One region of the Treponema sp. OMZ 788 genome, then DNA from elsewhere that is predicted to be linked to it. Evidence: riboswitches for the same ligand, from Rfam matches in the RefSeq annotation. Region 1 holds a riboswitch; the other holds the start of a gene.
The links. Region 1 has a riboswitch for cobalamin ahead of E4O00_RS01760 (Glu/Leu/Phe/Val family dehydrogenase). Riboswitches for the same ligand answer to the same signal wherever they lie in the genome.

Region 1 (11,314 bases):
GAAAAGAAAAAGACTCTTCCGATTCCGTCAGGCAAATGTTCAATGCTGATAGATAAGCTTTAAATTATATTCAAGGCCTTTTGAGTTTCTACAAGCTCTTTTAAGGCCTTAATATAGGCTGCCTTTCTCATGCTCACGTTATAAGTTTCTTTTACATCCCATACCAGTCTAAAGGCTTCAATCATTTTATTTTCAAGGCGGTTGTTTACTTCTTCTTCGGTCCAATAAAGGCCTTGAAGGTTTTGTACCCATTCAAAATATGAGACGATTACACCTCCCGAATTGGCAAGGACATCAGGCACGCAGATAATGTTATTTTTTTCTAGAATTCTATCGGCTTCAGTAGTTACAGGGCCGTTTGCGGCTTCGACTATTATCGATGCTTTAATATTGGCTGCATTTTTTTCGGTAATTTGATTCTCTAAGGCCGATGGGATTAAAATATCGGTTTTTAGCTCCAATAATTCTTGATTGGTTATTCTTTTAAAATCTCCTTCAAAAGAATCGAGTTTTTTTCCCGTCTTTTTGTGTTTAAGAATTTGAGGAATGTCTAAGCCTTTTTCACTGTATATGCCTCCGCTTGCATCGCTTACAGCTATTATTTTTGCTCCGTTCTTATAAAAAAGATCTGCTGCTGTTCCGCCTACATTTCCAAGACCTTGAATGGCTATGCTTTGATCTTTTAAGCTCTTATTAAGTTTTTTTAAAATTTCTCTTGTTGCAAAAAGCACTCCGCGGCCTGTGGCTTCTACTCTTCCCTTAGAGCCTCCGAGTGGAAGCGGTTTTCCCGTAACTACTGCGGGACTGAATTCTCCGGCATAAGTACTGTAGGTATCCGCTATCCATGCCATTACCCTTGCATTTGTTCCGACATCCGGGGCCGGAATATCCGTCTTGGGCCCTATAAAAGATGCAATACGCCTTGTGTAACCCCTTGTCAGCTTTTCAAGCTCAGTTTCGGAAAGATGAGAAGGTGTTACGCAGATTCCGCCTTTTCCTCCTCCGTATGGAATATCGACAACAGCACATTTAAATGTCATCCACGCGGCAAGGGAGCGAACCTCATCGATATTTACATCTTGATGGAATCTGATGCCTCCCTTTGCAGGACCTCGCAATGTAGAATGCTGAACCCTGTATCCCTTAAAAACCTTGATTTTTCCGTTATCCATTTTTACCGGTATAGAAATATGCATTTCTCGCTCAGGGCTTAAAAGGGATATGTAATCATTTTCTGCAAGATTAGCCGTATGTGCGGCTTCCTTGACCGTGCTTAAAAGTTTTTCGTATGTACTTGCCATAAATTTCCTCTAATTTAAAACAGTTTATGAGGAATTATACATTAAAATGTTTTCTTGTGAAAGTTATTAACAGGGGAAATTTAAATTTTTAACTTAAAAAAAGAAAAACGATTTCGGTCCGCAAGGGATATCCGGTATCCTCAAAATGTACATCCAAGGGTATCAATCAGATGTACTCAAGGCTAAAACGAAGAAAACTTGACAAAATCTTCAAAAGCCCAAGGAGCAATAGAGGACATAAATATGATTAACACGATAAATTTTGCTGCAGCTCATGAGTCCAAGCAGAGTACAGCATGGGTAAAACTTACATCTTACCCTTACAGTCTTTGGCAGGTCTTACGGCTCGGAGGTCATCATTGATTTTCGCCTTCCCGGAATAAACCAGTGGCATACTTGAAAAACAACTCTCTCACTTACGTCAGCCGGACTGCTCAGGACTTTCACCTGATTCCCTTTTCACCCCTTAGCTAAAAGGGGCACCAAGACCGAAACCGTTATTTAAACTAATTGTATACTTTTATAAAAAATATGTCAAGATACCAAAATCGATATTGTCAATTGAAAAATACTATATTCTATGATATAATCGATTCGTTGGAGGTGAGTGTATGTCTGAAAAAATGTATTGTGATCCGGCCGAGATCTTGGAAGTTACGGTGCAAAAGGGTATTGCAAAGGCTTCGACTCCTGTGTGGAAGCTGCTTTTATTAGGTTTTTTGGCTGGAGCGTTTATAGCCTTTGCTTCGGAAGGCTCTAATATGGCCGCCTTCGGGCTCTTTGCCAAGCCTGAAACTTACGGGCTTGGAAAATTTGTTGCAGGCCTTATCTTTCCTGTAGGGCTTATGCTTGTCCTCCTTGCAGGGGCCGAGCTCTTTACGGGAAACAACTTGATAATTGCAGGCGTTTTAGAAAAAAAGGTAAAAGTTTCTGCAATGCTGAAAAACTGGCTTGCAGTTTATATTGGGAATTTTATCGGTTCCGTTTTTCTTGCTTTTTTAATCGTAAAAAGCGGACAGCTTTCAAGCGGCGGAAACCTTTTGGGCGGGATGACGGTAAAAATCGCTTACGGGAAGGTTTCGCTTTCTTTTGTACAGGCTGTTTTTTTAGGCATTATGTGTAACTGGCTTGTTTGTCTTGCCGTTTGGCTTTGTTACGGGGCTAAGGATATGACAGGAAAGCTGCTTGCCGCTTTTTTTCCGATTTGGCTTTTTATAACTTCGGGCTTTGAGCACAGTGTTGCAAACATGTACTATATCCCCGCAGGCATTTTAGCGAAAAGCGTTCCGGCCTATGCAGCTGCCTCCGGTCTTTCTGCCGAGGCTCTTGCAAATATAAATTGGGCTGCCTTTTTTGTAAACAATTTGATTCCCGTTACTCTCGGTAACATAATAGGCGGAGCCTTTTTTGTCGGAACTTTTTATTGGATTTGCTATAAGAAAAAATAATTTTTATAAATTAAGGAATTTAATATGAAAGTAGAAAATTGTGATGTAGGCTTTATAGGCCTGGGTGTTATGGGAAAAAGCATGGCCGAAAGATTAAGGGCTGCCGGTGCCAAGATGCACGTTTTTACGCGCACAAAAAAATCTGCCGAAGAGATTCTTTCAAAGGGTGCACGTTGGTATGATGACCCTGCAAGTCTTGCACCCAACTGTAAAATCATCTTTACCATTGTCGGCTATCCGCAAGATGTTGAACAAACATATTTCGGAGAAAAGGGTTTATTAAAAACTGCAAAGCCCGGAACAATCTTTGTAGATATGACGACTTCAAGTCCGATCTTGGCAAAAAAGATTTACGATGAGGCAAAGAAAAAAGAATGTTTTTCGGTTGATGCTCCCGTTTCGGGCGGAGACATAGGGGCTAAAAACGGAACCCTTTCGATTATGGCCGGAGGAGATGAATCTGCCTTTAAAGAGCTTGAACCATTTTTTGCCTGCATGGGAAAAACTTGGGCCTTGCAGGGAGGGGCAGGAGCAGGGCAGCATACCAAGATGGCGAACCAAATAGCTGTAGCTGCAAACCTTTTCGGTACGGTCGAAGCCGTCTGCTATGCGGAGGCCGCGGGTCTTGATCCACAAAAAATGCTTTCCGCCATCGGAGGCGGAGCTGCGGGAAGTTGGCAGATTTTAAACAACGGGCCTAAGATGCTTCAAAAGGACTTTGCTCCCGGCTTTTACATTAAACACTTTTTAAAGGATTTAAACATAACCTTAAATGTTGCAAAAGAACTAAAATTGCATATTCCGGTTTTGGAACTTGCACAAAATTTCTTTAACAAGATGAATGAAGAAGGCTATGCCGAAAAAGGGACGCAGGCCATCTACGAATACTATAAAACCATTTAAAGGAAAATTTTATGCACAAAGATGAACAAAAAATCAAAGAGGTTCAAAAAAAATACGGACCCATTCTTGCTAAATCAGCTTTTGAGCTTGGTGCCTTAAAGCTGTCCCCCAATGCCCCCTTTACTTGGGCATCAGGCTACCGTATGCCCATTTATAACGACAACCGCCGCTTTTTGGCCAAGCCGGAAATGCGCCGTGCTATAGCCGAGGCCTTTGCGGAACTTTTAAAGGCAGTTGACTTCGATCCCGAATGGCTTGCAGGAACTGCCACTGCCGGCATCCCTCATTCCGTAAGCTTAGGCGACCTCCTGCAAAAAAGCGTTTCCTATGTGCGCTCAGGCGGAAAGGATCACGGCTTAAAAAATCAAATCGAGGGCTTGGGTGCCGATCCCGATTATAAAGGTGCTGGAGTTCTTGTTGTTGAAGATTTAATTTCGACAGGGGGAAGCTCCATAAAAGCCGTTGAGGCCGTGCGTAATGCAAACGGAAAGGTGCCCTTTTGTTTTGCTATTTTTTCTTACGGATTGACAGAAGCCGAAAAAGCCTTTGAAGAGCTGAATCCTCCGTGTATTCCGGTTACTATTTTAAACTACGATATTATGCTGGATGAGGCCGTAAAGCAAAATTATATAAGCGGAGAAAATAAAAAGAGCTTGGCCGAGTGGAGGCTTGATCCCTTCGCTTGGGGAGAAAAACACGGCTTTCCCAAAGTTTAAAAAATATTTTTATTATCTTAACACCAAATTCAAATAAGGACGGATAAATAAAAAAAAGCGGTTCTTGTTAGAACCGCTTTTCCGTCAAACTGTTTACAGCTTACCTTAACAGTGTCATGACACTCTGAGTTGCCTGATTTGCCTGTGCAAGCATTGCTGTACCGGACTGTGTGAGAATCTGGTTTTTGGTATAGTCTACCATCTCCTTAGCCATGTCTACATCACGGATTCGTGATTCGGAGGCTTGGAGGTTTTCTGCTGCGATATTGATACCTACAACAGTGAGCTCGAGTCTGTTCTGGTATGCACCAAGGTCAGCTCTTTGCTTGTTGATCTTCTTGATAGCTTCATCAAGGGTACCGATAGCACGGTTAGCTGTTTCGGGGGTTTCGATGCTCATAATCGATTCATCCCCGACATTGCGAACGCCGAGAGCCTTAGCTGTCATTGTTCCAATGTAAGCTCTTGTTCTCTGATCCATGTTGGCACCGATATGGAACCACATAGAAGCAGTTACGGTATTTTCTCCGGTCTCTTGAGCAAATCTTCCGGTAAGCATATTCATACCATTGAACTGTGCGTGGCTTGCAATTCGGTCGATTTCAGCGATAAGCTGAGATACTTCAACCTGAACATACAATCTGTCTTCTGCCGAGTAAATACCGTTGGAAGACTGAACGCTGAGCTCGCGGATTCTCTGGATAACATCTGTAGTTTCCTGAAGGAAGGCTTCCGCAACTTGAATAAAAGAAATGCCGTTCTGTGCGTTGGCACTTGCTTGGTTCAAACCGCGAATCTGGCTTCTCATTTTTTCTGATACTGCCAAACCGGATGCATCATCGCCCGCTCGGTTAATACGTAAACCTGAAGAAAGTTTTTCTATGTTTTTTTGGTTCATTACATGGGTGTGACCCAATGTTCTTTGTGAAAACATAGCGCTCATGTTGTGATTAATGATCATATTCCTACTCCTTTGGTGATTTTCGGCAATTATTAATTCCCGCGGCATCCCTGCCGATATGTCATTTCTGGATCCTCTGTCGTTCCGCAGAAGACGGAAGCACATTAAAATTTAAGCTGTGCTTAGTTCATTTATCGGAGAACTAAAAAAAGACTTAAGAAAAAAGTTGAAAATTTTATAAAGGAATTTTACATTATTTTTTTCTAAAAGAAAATCTTAGTATGCCGAAAATCATATAGTAAAAGGTATGATAAACAAGAGGTGGTTATATGGTAAGAGGTTGGTATACTGCGGCGAGCGGAATGCTTGCACAGCAGCGTCAGCTGGATGTTATTTCAAACAATTTGGCTAACTTGGACACGACTAGTTTTAAAAGGGATGTTTCCGTTCAAAAGTCTTTTCCCGAATTACTTTTAAGAAGATTGAACGATGACGGAGTTATAAAAAATCCCTTCGGCTCATCAGACATAGCTCCTATTATAGGAAAACTGGGGCTAGGCGTTGAAACTAACGAGATTTTTACCGAGTTTGAACAAGGCTCTTTAAAACAGACAAGCTCGCCCGCCGACTTGGCATTGGAAGGGCGGGGCTTTTTTGCTATTGAAACACCTTACGGCGAAAAATATACCCGCAACGGAAATTTCATGGTCGGAGTTGAAGGCTATCTTATGACCAAGGAAGGCTATCCTGTTATGGGAGAAAACGGCCGCCTCTTTTTACAGGACATGGAATATAAGATTAATCAAGACGGACAAATCTATGTTCGCCCCATCACCCAACCAGAAAGCGATTCCGTTTATTTGGACCGCTTAAAAATTGTTGAATTTGAAAACGACAGATATTTGAGTAAAAACGGCTCAAGCTTTTACTTGGATACACCTCTTTCCGGTAAGGCCATTGCTGCCGAGGGCCCGTCCCGTCCGGTTGTAATTCAGGGCTTTATAGAGGCATCAAATGTAAATGTAGTAAACGAAATGGTTAGAATGATAGAAGTAAACAGGGCCTATGAGGCTAATCAAAAATCCATTCAGGCCGAAGATACAATGATGGCCAAGCTATGGAACGAAGCAGTTAAAAGGTAGATGGGAGGTAAATTATGGTTAGAAGTTTATGGACAGCCGCAACAGGCATGAACACGCAGCAGGCAAATATCGACACAGTTGCAAACAACTTGGCAAACGTAAATACAAGCGGTTTTAAAAAGCAGAGGGCTGAATTTGAAGACCTCATATATCAGACGGTAAAGACTGCAGGAACTCCTGCTACAGAAGACACAATCACCCCGGTAGGAGTGCAGATGGGGCATGGTGCAAGGCTTGCCGCTACCCAAAGAATATTTGAACAAGGCTCTTTACAAAATACGGGAGTAACAAGCGATATAGCCATTCAGGGTGAAGGCTTTTTTAGAGTTCTTCAATATGACGGAACCTATGCTTACACAAGGGACGGTTCTTTTAAGATTGATAGAGACCGCCAGCTTGTAACCTCAAACGGTTTGCGTGTCTTGCCCGAAATCATCTTTCCTGAAGGTTATCGTGAGAATACGATTACTGTCAGCAGGGACGGACGTGTTACCGTTAAGGTCGGCGACATAGACGATCCTATCGAGGTAGGACAGATAGAGCTTTACCGCTTCCAAAATAATGCAGGCCTTTCAGCCGAGGGGTCAAACCTTTTTAGGCAGACTCCTGCCTCAGGTGCTGCTATTCCCGGCCGCCCCGGCTTTAGCGGTTTCGGAAAAACCGAGCACAAGTTTTTGGAAATGTCAAATGTTTCAACCGTAAGCGAAATGGTAAACATGATTGTAGCTCAAAGAGCTTATGAGTTTAACTCTAAAGCCATTCAGACAAGCGACAATATGCTCGGTACTGCGGTAAGCTTAAAACGATAAGTTTATATTGAAGCTTAAAGATAAATTTTAGCTAAGACTTGGGAGGGCAGAAGATGGAAGTAAACAAAATACAAATAAATCAAGCGGGAATGGAGAAAATAAAAAATTCTTCGATAAATAAAATCCATGCATCGGGAAAATCTCAACAAAATTTTACTGAAATGCTTGAGGCCTTAAGAGGAACCGAAAGAGCTTCTTCCATTATTTCGAATATCCAGGGAGAAACATCTTCTTCCGTCTCAGGCCTAAAAACGGGACTTTCGGATTTTTCAAACTTAAAAAGCAGCGGAGAGTCTGCACATGAAAAAACAGCTCTCTTTGATACCCGCCTTCCCGGCGATATTTTAAAATCCATGAAGATAGAAAATCCCGTTCCGGCCGATACTCACAGGGAGGTTCAAGGCATGGCCTCTTCTTTTGGAAAATCGGGCGAAAAGGTTCACTCAAAATACTCGATTGACAGAACCAGTAAGCTTTATGAGCAGGCCCTTGAATTTGAATCCTACTTTGTAAAAATAATGCTCGACTCAATGCGCAGCACCTTGTCGGGTAAAACCCTTGCAGGGGACGAATCCTTTGCAGGAAAGATGTACCAAGATATGATGTATGATGAACTCGGCCGAAGCATGACCAAAAACGCCGGCTTCGGCCTAGCCGATCAAATCTATCTGGAACTTTCAGGAGCAAGGTAGATTTCCAATTATATAGCCCAGTTTCCGTTTTTTAGGATTTGAACCTGGGTTCCATCTTTTTTAACGCCTATAACCGAAAGCTCTGGTCCTCCTACCATGAAGTCTACATGAATTATAGAATTGTTCATTCCTATTTTTTTCTTGTCTTCATCCGAAAAGTCTGCCCCGCCTTTTATGTTTTCGCTGTAGGCATTTCCTATTGCAAAATGGCAGGAGGCATTTTCGTCAAAGAGGGTGTTTTTAAAAAGAACTCCCGTGTTGCTGATGGGGGAATCATCTGCGACCAGAGCGGCCTCACCTAATCGGCTTGCGCCCTCATCTGAATCTAAGAGGGATTGAAGTACATCCTTCCCTTCCTTGGCATCGAAGTCTACAACCTTTCCGTCCTTAAATGTAAAATGAAAATCGTCGATAATTCTTCCTCTGGCGGCCAAGGGCTTTGTGGCTTTGAGGGTTCCGTTTACCTTAAAGGCATGAGGCATTGAAAAGACTTCCTCGGTTGGGATATTGGCCATAAAGACATCGCCTCGGGTGCTCTTGCCTGAGCCTCCTACCCAGAGGTGGCCTTCGGTGAGATAGACTTCCAAGTCTGTTCCCGGGCCCTTGTATAAAAGCTTTTCAAAGGCTATTTCGTTTAAAAAGTTTTGATGCTTTTTTAAGGCTGCATCGTGCTCTTTCCATGCGGCAACAGGATCGTCCATGCTGACCCTTGTTGCATCGAAAACCTTTTCCCAAAGTTTGACAAGGGCTTGATCTTCAGGTAATTCGGGAAAGACCGATTTTGCCCAGGCCGGAGTAGGGTGGGCAGCAACGCACCACTTTACATGGTTTTCCATTGTGTATTTCATTATGGGTTTTGAGGCTATTGCCCTTGTCTTATTCCATTCCGAAACTTTTTTTTGCATCGGCATTTTTTAAGAGCTCAGGATTGTCGGCTACTATGGCAAGGCGGTGATAGTTATTTTTGTAGGCTGCCTCCATGTAGTCTATTTTAAATTTGGGCATTTCCTTAAAAATGCCTTCGTCGCCGTAGGCATAGCGGGCAAGGGTCATCTCATCATCCGAAAAATCATAGATGACATCTTTAGCTCCCATTTTATAAGCCTGCCTTGTAACTTCCCGAACCATGCCGATTGAGTGTTCGTTTACAAGCACAAAAATTCCGTCGCCCTTTTGTATATTAAGGCCGACCTTTAAAATAAGCTCAACATATTTTTCGATATTGCGTTTAAAATCCATAAAGTCCTCCAATGAATAGTTGTACATTGGGTACTTTAACATAAATATAAAAAAAAGTAAATAAAATTAATCTTTTATTATTGTCATATCGTTTGCCTGATATTCGGGCATAAAGCGTTTTATAAGGCCGGTTTCAAATTGGACATTTACTACGAGTTCTCCGCTTGAAGCATCGGCCTTTACTATTACCCCGTAGCCGTAATCGTCATGGTAAATTTTTTCTCCCTTCTTCCATACGGAAAGGAGGGGATGATCTTCTTTTTTTGTGCCGAAATTTTCAGGATTGATTTGTTTTCCGAAGCCGTTTGAAAAAGATGAACCTGAAAAACTTGAATAAGAAGATGAGGATTCGGAGATGTTTACAAGGCTTTGATCTATTTCGAAGATAAAGCGGCTGGGCTGGGTAAAGGTGAGGCTTCCGTAAAGGCGGCGCGAGGCGCAGCTTGTCATGTAGAGGGCATCCTTTGCACGTGTGCAGGCTACGTACATGAGTCTTCTTTCTTCTTCAAGCTCATCAAAGTTTCCGTTATCGCGGGGGAAGACTCCCGTTTCAAGCCCCGTGATAATTACGTTTTTAAATTCCAAACCCTTTGTGTTATGAATGGTGATGAGGTTGACGGAATCTTTTTGCTCATCGCTGTCGGCAAGGCTTCTATCCAGTTCGATGTGCTCTAAAAATTCGTTTAGGCCCTTTACCGAAAAATCGTAAAGAGAGGCCGTGTTTGCAAGTTCGTTTAAGTTTGCAGTCTTTTGGGTGCCTGAAGCCGAGTCAACCGATTCGTAGTATTCGGCAAAGCCCGATTGTTTTAAAATCTCATATATAAAAGGTGCCAAGCCTTCACCCTTAGGTTCTTCTTTTTTAAAAAAGATGTCGCCTGCTTCTATTATGGTGCGTAATTCTTTTATGGTGTTTAAAAAATTTTTTAAGCCCTCCTTGGCTTTTTTTGTGAGGGAGGCCGAATCCAAAAGGGCGGACATGGCCGATATATAGTCGTCCTTGGATTCAAGTCCGAGTTCATCGCGTTTTTTAGAAAACATAAGTTCTCTTGAAAGATCGATGAGTTTTTTTTGGGTGATTTCTCCCACGCCGCGGGCGGGCTTATTTATTATGCGCCTCAGGGCTACCTCATCCCTTCCGTTTGAGATAATGGCAAGGACTGCGAGGGCATCCTTTATTTCTTCACGCTCATAAAATTTTAAGGTTCCTATAACCTGATATGGAATTTTTTTGTGTAAAAAATCCGTTTCAAAATTTAAGGATTGGGCGTTAGTCCTGTACAAGACAGCCCAGTCGGAATAGGCCCCTCCGTTTTCAACATCCTTCGATATGAGACGGGCACAAAGTTCCGCTTCGGTTTCCTGATTGGGTAAAAAATAAATGTGAGGCTTTTCCCCCTTGCCTCTTTCGGCGACGAGGGTTTTACCGAGACGGCCCGTATTCTTTTTTACGACGGAATCTGCGACTGCAAGAATTTCCGAGTATGAACGGTAGTTTTTTTCAAGCCTTATTATCTTCGTGTTTTTAAAGGTATCGGCAAATGTCAATATGTTTTGAACCTCGGCTCCGCGGAAACGGTAGATCGATTGGTCGTCATCTCCCACTACGCAGATGTAAGTGTTTTCTCCCGTGAGAACTTTTAAGAATTCGAATTGGGCAATGTTCGAGTCCTGATATTCATCGACCATGATTACAGAAAAACGGTTTTGAAGAGAGGCTCTGATTTGCGGGTTTTCTTTTAAGAGCATAACGGGAATCATGATAAGATCCCCGAAGTCTACATTTCCTGTTTCTTTTAATCTCTTTTGATATTCGCCGTAGATTTTTGCAAACTCAGGGTTAGGATCAATTTCCTGCAAGAGCGGATCATCGGGGAGAAGGCAATAATCCTTTGCCCGCGAAATTTTTTTGATGATGCCTCGGGCCGCATTTTTTGTAAGACCAGGGGAGGCTTGTACCAAAAGAGAAAGGGCATCATCGTCATCATAGATTGTAAAATTATGTGAAAGCCCTGCCCATTCCGCATACATGCGTAAGATCCACGCTCCGAAGGAATGAAAGGTGCGGAGCATTGCTCTTTCCGCCCTCTTATCAAGATGAGAAGCTCTTTCGGACATTTCTTTGGCTGCCTTATTTGTAAATGTTACGGCGAGGATACGTTCAGG
Region 2 (11,314 bases), 320 kb from region 1:
AACTATTTTCCGGTTAATGCTGAAAGAGTTCTTTTTGCGGATCTTTCAATACCGCTAGCTCGGATATCGGCAGGAACATCTACCTTGTAACAGGTAGGGGTACCTCTCTGAGCAGCAATATCCTCTTCGGTTGCTCCGTACCACAAATGGAAGTGATAATTAGGAGCACCATGAACAACTACAAAGGATATAAGAGAGAACATTCCGGCATCTTTCTTTTCGGCTTTCATTGTCATATAAGCCTTTGCCTTGCCGGGCGCAACTCTTACATAGTTTGATCTGAAGATTTCTTTCGAACCTTTAAAAACTATAAGCTCATTTTTTCCGTCTTTTATATTAAACTCAAGATGAGTAAAATCTTTTAAACTGTCATCGCTTTTTTGCAATTCTGCAATAATTTCTGCTCTGGTAAAGTCTCCGCCCTTAGGATTTTTTCCTTCAAACTCTTTGATGAGCTTAGCATAGACATCCATAACCTCTTTGCTTGAATTTTCAAAAACAAGGAGACTATTGATCCACCTTCCGTGTTCTGCATAAGACTTAAAGGGAGCTGCATCCGTCCATTTAGGCATAGTTTCAATTGAAGATTCTGCACCCTTTAACATATCGTTCTTTTTTGTTGAGGCCGGAACAAAGGTAGGCCATGATTTTTCTCCGTTTATAAGCCAATCAAAACCGTAGTAGCCGAAACGAACATGCCAATGAACAGGACCATCTCCGTGTTGATGAGGAGGCATAATAATCATATTTTTTACAGCCTGCAATTCTTTTCCTGGGTTTACCGCTTCAAACGTATACCAAAGTGAACCCTCATAACCGGGAACAGCCTTCGTACCCATGTATTTGTATTCACATACTACATTGGATTCACTACCGTCTTTCTTCTGCATTGTAAGAGTAACCTTATTGGTACCGTTAAATTTCATAGCGGTTACAGAACTTCCATACATATCTTTGACGGCAGCCTTCAAACCGCCTTCAGTATAATAAGGCATTCCTTCAGCAGTCTTCTTATAGGCTGCATTCAATGACGCATCATTCATTACCGTATAAGTAGAAACCCATTTACCTTTCCAAGCTGCAAGTTCTTGTCCTGCTACCAATTTATCGGGACTTACTTCCACTACAGCAGGCATAGACTTACATGCAGTAAATATAACTGCAAATGTAACCAAAATAAGTGCAATCTTTGCACCGATTCTTTTATTAACCATAAAATAAAACTCCTTTAAGTTAATAAGTTAAATATGTCTAACATTTAATTCAAGAGAACTCAGAATTAAAGCAAGTTAGTCTACTTTTTTTCTTCCGCAGAGCAGCCGCAGCATCCGCAACCGCAGCCGCTCTTAGGATTGATGTTTTTTTCTCCGCAGCTGCAGGCTGAAGCCTTACCCTTAAATATCCTGTAATATTTACGGATGAGTAAGACAACAACACCTGCAACTATGGAAATAGTCAAGACCATTCCTAATGTCATAAGGACATTCCTTATTTTACAGGCATTGCCTCAATCCAGAGTACGGCATCCTGAGAAAGTTCTTTACCGGCAAATTTCTTGGCTCTTCCTGCTCCTAAAGCAGCAAAGCCCCAATAACCGGCCTTATGTGGAACAAAGGAGAAAACACCGTTTTTATCTGCAAGAATAATAGTTGCAGCAGCCTCGGTTTTAGCTTTATCGCCGAATTTGCTTGCCTTCATATCTACATCAAAGTTAATATATTCAACTTCAATTTCAGCATTGGGAACGGGCTTACCTTTTGAATCTACAACAACTCCTCTAAAAATGCCTCCTACCCAAACATCATAGGGCTTTACCAAGGGCATAATTTCGGGGTAACCTTCAGCACATCTTGCACTCCAATCAGTATCAAGACCGGCCTTATTTATAAACACCTTGGTAATCTGCTGGATATATGCATCCTCGGCACCTTCATAGTAAGGATGGGGAACAGCGATAAGAGCCCAGTCTCCGCCTCCTCTAAAACCGTTATCTTTATTCAAGGTAAGATCATAAGCCGAAGCTGTATTTTCGGAAGTTGTAAACTGTGTTTTCTTTAGTGAAGGCATAAGGTCCTGCATCTTTTCTTTATGAATAGAAAAGAATTTTTCAAAACCTTTAATTTCACCGGCTTCGTTTTTACCGATGTCCATTGTATGGCCGGATTCGGCAGGATGGGTAAAAACAATCTTAAAATCAACAGAGTTGCCTTCAACGATTGAAGTCGGGGTATAAATCATTTGAAAGTGAGCAAATGAAGCCATAGCTACAAAGAATAAAAGTAAAACTATTCCTGTAATTTTTTTCATATAAAACTCCTATACATATTCTAGTCTAAAGACTCATTATCTAAGTTCAAAAAAAGATAGAGTAAAAAGGCACCCCTTAAAACTCACGGATAAATCTTTTTTCGAATTTAAATGTAAATTATCGCTGACAATCTATATTATTTCTTAAAAAAAAGCAAGCCCTCCAATAAAAATTTATAGGAAACTCTTAATTAAAAATACACGGAGAATAAATAAAGAAAAAACGAAAAACATGGATAGAGCTATATAATAATTAGTTTTCCGATTTTCCTTCCCTCCGAAGGATTCGTAACACAAATAGGCAGGTCTCCTGACTTATGATTTAAAGTTTATCGCCTTCCCATATTAACAGTGGCTCATGCTTCTAACCATATAAATAAATTACAAGCATTATGATAAACAAACTCAATTACAGTAGCGGGGGCTGTGCAGGTTTTTCACCTGTTTCCCTTTTAATCTTAAAATTATTTAAGAACCTTATTTGACTATAACCTCGAGAATGATTATAAACATTTTAAAAAAAAAGCCAAGCCCCCAAAGAGGCTCGGCTTTTATTATCTACTTGTTTTCGGCCTTATCCGAAATCTTTTTAAATATAGGAGGCCATGCAAACATAACCACAAAGAGTAAAATTACGATAATCAAGGCAGCAGGAGAAAAGCCATCCTTAGGACCGGCTTTTTCAGGTTTTGCGGCTTCAGCAGCAGGAGCTTGGGCAACAGGCATAACAGCCTCTTCTGAAGCATCTTCAATCTTACTAACCTCAAACCAGATAACGGCATCCTGAGAAAGTTCCTTGCCGGAGAATTCCTTTTCCTTACCTACACCGAGGGCGGCAAAGCCCCAATATCCGGGACAGGGAGGAATAAATTCGAAAACGCCTGTATTATCGGCCATTATCATACCAGCACCGGATTTTTGCAGCTTGGGTTCTCCGGTAAATTTCTTGTTTGCCATATCAACATCATAGTTCATATTTTCAAATTCAACCTGAGCATAGGGCACGGGATTTCCTTCGGAGTCCAGAACAAGGGCACGAATAACGCCTCCCTCCCAGATTTCATAAGGCTTTACCAAAGGCAGTATCTCGGGATAACCTTCGGCAATCCTCGACTGCCAATCGGTTGAAAGTCCGGCCTTATTAATAAATACCTTTGTTATCTGCTGAATATATCCGTCATCTGCCGCTTCAAAATAAGGATGAGGAACGGCAACCAAGCCCCAGTCTCCTCCTCCCTTAAAGCCTGTATCCTTATTAAACTCAAATGTATATGCAAAGGCCTTGTTTTCTAAGGATTCAAATTCTCCTTTTTTTAAAAAGGACATTAAATCGGTCTTGGCTTCTTTATGAACGGAATAAAATTCTTTTAAACCCTTGACTTCTCCGGCTTCATTCTTACCTATATCCATTGTAAGCCCAGACTCAAATGGGTGGGTAAAAGAAATTATAAAATCAACCTTATTATTTGAATCTTCTATTATGGAAGACGGAGTATAAATAATCTGAAAGTGAGCAAAAAGGCTCAAAGCCGTACAGCATAGCAATACGGAAAAGAATAACTTTTTCACTTTTTACACCTACCTTTTTTGTTTTTTAAACAGGAAGACAATTAGTACCGAATTTATCACGGCAAGCACAAGGGCTAAAATTGCCGTAAAAGAGGGACCGACAGCGGGCATTGCCGAAACGGTATCCATGGGAACCCATCCTACGGAACCGGCAGCAGCAACAGGTTTTTGTGCCGGAGCAGCCTCTGCAGGAGCTTCGTTTCCGCTTGCCGATGCATCAGCAGCCTGACTGCCGAAACCGCCTGCAGGCTCAGGTCCTTCCTTTACAATAATATGACCGGGACCTGCATCAAATGTTACAGTATACGGAACACTCGGAATAGGCAGATTGAGTTCGCCTACATCGGGGAATTCTCCTTCCCAGATTTTTTGACCTGTAGCTTTATCGGTAAGATAAAGTTTAACTCCGGCAGCAGTAGCTCCGTTTGAAAATCCGCCTTGAACATAGATAGTTCCGTCGCCGTTATCCTCAACAGTCAATAGGGGCGAATGTGCAAAAAGCAGGATAGAACACATCATCAAAATAAATACAATGCTTATTTTTTTCATTTATATAACTCCTCTAAAATTTATAATTTAAAAATCAAAAACCGAACAATCTTCCCAACTGGAATACAAGGACGGCAACCAGAGAGCTTAGCACTACAGGATATAGAACACTGAACAAGGTCCAGCCTACACTTTGAGTCTCGGTCTTTGTTGCCATAACGGTAGCAATACAGGGCGGGAAGAGAGCAATCAAAATCATAATGGTAAGACCGTCTAAGGGGGTCAACCCCGTTTCCTTATCCTGAATGCGGGCTTCCAAAACCTTGCCCGAATCCTCGCTTGCAGACTCGACACTGTAAATAGTACCCAAGGTAGAAACAAGGGCTTCTTTTGCAGCGAAAGAACCTAAAATAGCAATGTTTACCTTCCAGTCAAAACCTGCATATTTTGTGACTGGTTCCATAGCCTTTCCAAGATAACCCAAAATAGAATTTTCCAAGGTTTCTTTTCGCAGCTGTACAGATATAAGTTTTAAATCGGCACTTGCAGGGCGTATAGCCTTTGCTGCGGCAGCGGCCTCAGAATCGATTACGGTTGTGCCTGAAATTTTTATCTTTCCGGTTCTGACAAGGGCAAAAAAGTAAGGATTGAGCTTTTGCCAATAAGCATAAAAGGAAGCCTTTAAAATAGGCTTTTGAAATTCTTGAGCACCATCATAAGCCTTATCAAAATCTTTTTTTGCAGCAGAATACATATCAAGGTAGTTTTTAAAAGCACCTATATTGCTGCCGAGTTCGATTTTTCCCTTTAAGGCTATTTTTGTAAATTCGGGATTTTGTAAAAAAAGCCTGTTTACATTTCTTTCCGTCCCCTTAGCTCCGCCGAACCAATTTAAGGCATCATATAGATAAAGCTTTTCGTTTAAACGCTGGAATTCTATAAAACCTTTTTCGGAAGCAAAATATTGGGAATATGAATTATTTAGTTTTCCTGCAAAGTCCTGAATATAGGCTTCTTTTTTTGCTTCGTATTGAGCGGTTTTTTCCGTGTTCAAAGAGGGAAAGTTTACACCCGCCCAGATTATAACCGAAACGGCTACTACTGTAGTCGCAACTTTTTTTATAAAACTCCATAAGCGTTCAAAGGTGCGGATTAAAACGCCTCTTAAAGTCGGCATATTATAAGCCGGAAGCTCCAAAACAAAGGGTTCGGGCCTGCCGTGAACAACATAGAGGCTGAAATATTTTGCAACAATCAAGGCCACAATCAAAGTAAAGAATGAAATTCCGCCCAGCACTATCCATTGATAGCTTGTAAAAAATATTCCCGTAATTAAAACATAAAAGGGAATCTTTGCCATACAGTTAAGCAGAGGCAAGATTAGGATAGTTACCAAGCGGGACTTATCGTCACGGATTGTTCTTGTGGACATAACACCGGGAACAACACAGCCCCCCATTATAACGCCAGACAAAATCATAGGAAGGGTTGACTGTCCGTGTAAACCGAACTTGCGTAAAACCCTGTCCATGATAAAGGCAAGACGGGCCATGTATCCGACATCTTCCAAAAAGGCTATTAAGGCAAACAAGCAGAAAAAGATGGGCACATAGTTTAGAATCATTATTGCACCGTCAATTATTCCGCTTAAAAATAGGCCTCTCAAAGGACCTTCGTTTATAAGGCCGTCAGGATAAATAAGCTGAGACACTATCGTGCGTACAAATTTAAATATCGGGAAAACCTTATCGGTCATCTTATAACCCAAAACTACGGTTATCCAATAAAAGACCAAAACTAGCTCGACCAAGATCAAAAGACCGTAAACCTTGTGACAAAGCACCTTATCGATTCTGTCGGTCGAGTTTATACTGCCTGAGCCGCCTTTGGTATAGATAATAGCGGCACCTCCGGTAAAGGCAAGAGCTCCGGTTATGCTAAGGACCAAGCGGAGAATGTTGTTTGCAAATATCTGAATCGGCAAAAGCAAAAAAAGCGAATCCAAAATCTCATAAGTTACAAAACAAAGAATAATGGCGGCAACAGCCTCGGAAACCTTTCTTTTAATGTTTAAGGTCTCGACGGCTTTTTGTTCAAGCTCTTTTTTTGAAACCGCAGCTTCAACAATTTTTTTTGCAGCAGCCGAGCGTGCAAGGGCTATTTCTATTTCAAAACTATGCTTATGCTTTTCCTTGTGCTCCGCTTCAATTTCCTTTATAAAATTTAAAACGGAATCAAAGTTTGTAAAATTTTTACCCTCCTCCTCGATAACCGCTGCATCCTTTTCACAAAGCTTGATTGCAAGCCATCTTAGAGGAATCGAGAAAAGATCATCCTTTGCAGAAGCCCTTAATTTTTCTACAATCTTTTCCAAATAGGATTCCATGTCCTTACCATAGGTAAGCATAAAGGGTTTTTGAGGTTCAGAGCTTTCAGCCGTTCTCGAAATAAGTTCTTTTAATTCGTTTACTTTTTCTTTTTTCTTGGCTGAACCCGCGATTATAGGAATCCCTAACAGGGATGACACCTTGTCTACATCAATTTGAAGACCTGAATTTTTTGCAGAATCCATCTTGTTTAAATACATAACAATGGGGCAATTCATCTCCAAAAGCTGAAATGTAAGATAAAGATGTCTTTCCAAATTTGAGGCATCGGCAATGTTTACTAAAAGCTCAGGTTTTTCACGCAGAATAAAATTGCGGGTTACTCTTTCTTCAGGCGAATAAGAAGTAAGGCTGTAAGTACCCGGCAAGTCGGTAATAAAAACCGACTGATCAAGGGCAAAATACTCTCCCGTTTTTTTCTCTACTGTGATGCCCGGATAGTTTGCAACATGCTGATGAGCTCCCGTCATCATGTTAAATAGGGTTGACTTGCCGGAGTTAGGCTGACCGGCAAAAGCAATATTTATTTTTTCTTTTTTCATATTCTAAACTTCTTTTACAATGATTTTTTTAGCTTCGTCCTTACGGACTGCTACAAGCGAACCGCAGATTGAAATATCAAAAGGATCTAAAAGGGGGGCTTTTCTTACAACCGAAACTTCAGCTCCGGGAGTAAACCCTAAACTTATAAGTCTTTGTAAGGTCATGCCGGAAATCTCAAGGTCTTCGATTATTCCTTTTTTCCCCTGCTCCAATTCATCAAGAGTCATTTAAACCTCCTTTACCTTAATCTATAAACGTACCAATATTTTGGAAGCAAGATTATAATCTACCGCATATTTTGAACCGTTTACCAAAAGCAAAATAGGCCCTTTTTTGTCGGCCTGAGAAGTAACGACGGTTACTTCAGTATTAATATCTATTCCGAGACTGCGAAGACGGGAAAATTCGGCCCCCGTTCCGTCAAATTTAAGCACGGAGGCCCTGTCGCCTTCCTTTAAAATAATTAAGGGTACCAATGTCAGCGTCCTCTCACAAAATGTTGTAAGAAGCATACATCATTTTTTTATTTTAATCAAGGCATAAAATTAAAAAAATTAAAATTTAGTTCTCATCCCTGTATAGATCAGCCTGAGAGGAATAAAGCCTTCTATATTCCATACATCTTTATAATAAACATCGTGGGGAAGATCCATAAGGGAACTTAAATCTTCAAGCTCTCTTTCATCAAAAACTTGAGAAGCATAGACGGCTTGGATTTTTTGTGTTGCAATATATTCATTTATAAAATCCAGAGTCAAAAAAGCACACCATACAGAAATACTCAAAGATTAAATTTTTGAGAAAACTACCTAATTTTAAAGAAAGTTAAAATCTGTAAACGGCGGCTGTTTTTGTCTACTTGTTCAATTTATTTTCTTCTCAATCCTGTATATGCTTCACGCCTATCTGCAATTTTCGGCTAAAGTCTATTAAGGCAAGTTATCTCTAATTTTTTCAATCCTTTCTTGATCCGACATAAAATTATATAGGCTTTTAGCATCTTCAAAACTTATAGGCACACTTTCAAAAGAAATTATAAATTCATGTTTCGGATTGATAGGCTTAGCCATAAAAGACTTGACAACCAAATAAGCACTATTATCTTTTAACAAAAATCCGAATTCCAAATGATTTTCTTTTGAATTTAAAATCAAAAACCGCTCCATGCTTTCATCTATTTTAGAATTTATAAAGCAATATAATTCCGTAGAACCTAGTAAGCCGGATCCGTTTCTTATATTATCTTTTTTCGCAGTTTCAACTATCTTAAAAAAATATTCAAGAATAGTTTTAAAGGAAGCCGAAGAATCAAAATCCAATCGGGTCTTATATAAAAGAGAATCAAGCTCAATCGAAATAAAATCGTCTTTCTCGCTTTTATTCAAATTATAGCTTACCGTATATGAAACATCAAAACCGGACTCAAGAGTCTGAACTCTTTTTTCTTTAGCAATACTTTGAGAATGAATCGAAGTCTTGGGAAGTGTAGCACAGCCTGCAAAAAAAACAGCTAAAACAAAAATATAAAAGAAATAATTTTTTCTCATGCCTTTTATCCTCTCACACATTTATTATATCTCATTTAAAAAAAAAGTCAATCCGATTTTAGAAGTCAGACTTGACCCTCATCAAAAAAAAGGATAGTATCTGCATATGAAGAAATTTGAAGAAAGACTTGAAAAGCTTGAAAAGATAAGTAACGATATACGCTCTTCCGATATTCCGTTGGAAAAAGCTTTGTCCCTATTTGAAGAGGGAATAAAACTTGCCAAGGGGCTTGAAAAAGATATAGAAAAAATGGAAGGAAAGATTGAAGTCTTATTGAACCAGCCCGTACTGCCTGAAGAAGAACCTGAACTTGATCTATTCACGATTACAGAAGAAAACTAGAGGAAAACCGAATGAGAGAATACAAGCCCGTTAAGCTCTTATCAAAAGAAACTGCAAGTAAAATAGCAGCCGGAGAAGTTATCGAACGGCCGGCCTCTGTTGTGCGGGAGCTTTTGGATAACTCGATAGATGCGGGAGCCTCTCAAATTATAGTAGAAATTGAAGAAGGCGGAATAAGTACAATCAGGGTGAGCGATGACGGCTGCGGTATGACAAGGGAAGACTTGGAGCTTTGCACCCATACCCATTCCACAAGCAAGATAGAAGAGGCGGAAGACCTCCTCCATCTGCGGAGCTTGGGCTTTAGAGGCGAGGCTCTTTCTTCGGTACAGGCGGTAAGCTCCCTCGAAATTACCTCGACGCGTGAAGGCCCTGCCGCCTGGAAACTTTCTTTGGGAAAGATTTCCCCTGCCCGCCTAAACAAGGGCACAACAGTCGAAGTTAAAAACCTTTTTGAAAACTTCCCTGCCCGTAAAAAATTTTTAAAACGCCCCCAATACGAGGCTTCCCAATGCCGGCAAACCTTTGTCGAAAAGGCCCTCCCCCACTACAATATTGAAATGCGCTATATAGCAGACGGAATAAATAAGCTCATTCTTCCGGCTCATTCTTCTTTAAAAGAAAGATGCCTTACCGCCATGGGCTTTAAAGAGCCTGAAGAACTTTTTTATGAGATAAACCAAGAGGGTGACGGATTTTGCTTTACAGCCGTTTTAGGAAGCCCTGCGGTAGTCCGCTCCGACAAGCGGAATATCTACATCTTTGTAAACGGAAGGCGGATAAACGAGTACGGCCTTGTTCAAGCCGTGTGCTATGCCTCTGAAGGATACTTTCCCAACGGAGGCTTTCCGGCAGCCTTTGTCTTTTTAAATATAGAACCCGAAAGAGTCGACTTCAATATTCACCCTGCAAAAAAGGAAGCCAAATTCGAAGATTATAAAGAAATTCATCACAGCCTAAGCTCGTCCATCAGTTCTTTTTACAGGCAAAAAACCGTGTCGGATCTTTTAAAGGAAAGCTATGAACCTGAATACACACCCGATTTAGGCTTCGAAAAAAAAGAATTTGAAGCTGCCGAGTTAAACCAAAGCTATAGCTCCGGCTTGAAAGAAACCTATTGGCCGGGACGTACATCTGCCTATTGGCCCGCTTCTCCTATAAAACAAATTGAGACCTCAGCCCCTGCTTACGGCACATCGGCTGCCGCTCACAAAGTGCCGGCTCCTCCGCAAGATATACCCAAATCCGACTTTAAATTTTTAGGTCAATTTTGCGGCACATTTATAGCCGTAGAAAAAAACAATGCCCTCTATATAATAGACCAGCACGCAGCCCATGAGCGGATTCTCTTTGAAGACTTAAAAGCAAGTCTAGGCCCCTCTCAGGAGCTTTTAATTCCGTACCGCATCGAAACGGAATCGGACAAAGACGATGAAATAATAAGATTAAACCTCTCTGAGCTTCAAAAAGCAGGGTTTATTATAAATGAAGAAAAAAAAGGCCTTTGGATTATAAGGGCTGTTCCCATAAGATGGCACGGCACTGAAAAAGATTTAAAAGAAGACCTTGCAGGAGCAGGTAAGGATCCTGCAGGACTCATGCACCACATCCTTGCAAGCTCAGCCTGCCGCACCGCCTGTAAGGACGGCGACATAATCGATCCAGTCTCTGCATACAATATAGCGGTCAAAACCTTTGCCCTCCCCGAACCGCTTTGCCCTCACGGCCGTCCCTTGTATTTTATAATCGACCGCACAGAGCTTTTTAAGCGTATAAAGAGAATTTAACTTATGCTTGACTCTGATGCCTTAAAAGGGTAAAATAAACACATAAAATTTGTTTTTAAGGAGTTTTAAATGAAAGAAATTATCGCAACAAACAAGGCACCCTCAGCTATCGGCCCCTACTCTCAGGGAATTAAGGCAAACGGTTTTGTATTTACATCGGGACAGATTCCCTTGGATCCTGCTACAGGAGCCTTCCCCGAAGGTATTAAGGCCCAGACACGCCAGTCATTACTTAATGTAAAGGCAATCTTGGAACAGGCAGGAACAAGCATCGAAAAGGTAATCAAAACCACCGTTTTTTTAAGCGATATGAATAACTTTGCTGCAATGAACGAGGTATAT

Region 2: another riboswitch for cobalamin. It lies ahead of E4O00_RS03330 (DUF4198 domain-containing protein); the one in region 1 lies ahead of E4O00_RS01760 (Glu/Leu/Phe/Val family dehydrogenase).

What each region holds. Positions count from the first base shown of each region.
Region 1 is NZ_CP051199.1:390,486-401,799, forward strand. Features, by position in the region: gene E4O00_RS01755 (MGH1-like glycoside hydrolase domain-containing protein) at 1-63, shown strand, start outside; gene E4O00_RS01760 (Glu/Leu/Phe/Val family dehydrogenase) at 60-1,301, opposite strand; cobalamin riboswitch at 1,615-1,803, opposite strand; gene E4O00_RS01765 (formate/nitrite transporter family protein) at 1,913-2,749, shown strand; gene E4O00_RS01770 (NAD(P)-dependent oxidoreductase) at 2,774-3,652, shown strand; gene E4O00_RS01775 (orotate phosphoribosyltransferase) at 3,664-4,368, shown strand; gene E4O00_RS01780 (flagellin N-terminal helical domain-containing protein) at 4,469-5,329, opposite strand; gene flgF (flagellar basal-body rod protein FlgF) at 5,599-6,411, shown strand; gene flgG (flagellar basal-body rod protein FlgG) at 6,426-7,220, shown strand; gene E4O00_RS01795 (rod-binding protein) at 7,274-7,912, shown strand; partial or broken gene E4O00_RS01800 (aminopeptidase) at 7,921-9,151, opposite strand; gene E4O00_RS01810 (ATP-dependent helicase) at 9,218-11,314, opposite strand, start outside.
Region 2 is NZ_CP051199.1:705,882-717,195, reverse strand. Features, by position in the region: gene E4O00_RS03340 (ZinT/AdcA family metal-binding protein) at 3-1,214, opposite strand; gene E4O00_RS03335 (hypothetical protein) at 1,295-1,477, opposite strand; gene E4O00_RS03330 (DUF4198 domain-containing protein) at 1,489-2,307, opposite strand; cobalamin riboswitch at 2,590-2,802, opposite strand; gene E4O00_RS03325 (DUF4198 domain-containing protein) at 2,866-3,876, opposite strand; gene E4O00_RS03320 (hypothetical protein) at 3,886-4,425, opposite strand; gene feoB (ferrous iron transport protein B) at 4,460-7,294, opposite strand; gene E4O00_RS03310 (FeoA family protein) at 7,298-7,522, opposite strand; gene E4O00_RS03305 (FeoA family protein) at 7,544-7,807, opposite strand; gene E4O00_RS03300 (hypothetical protein) at 7,850-8,053, opposite strand; gene E4O00_RS03295 (hypothetical protein) at 8,225-8,842, opposite strand; gene xseB (exodeoxyribonuclease VII small subunit) at 8,949-9,185, shown strand; gene mutL (DNA mismatch repair endonuclease MutL) at 9,197-10,972, shown strand; gene E4O00_RS03280 (RidA family protein) at 11,042-11,314, shown strand, end outside.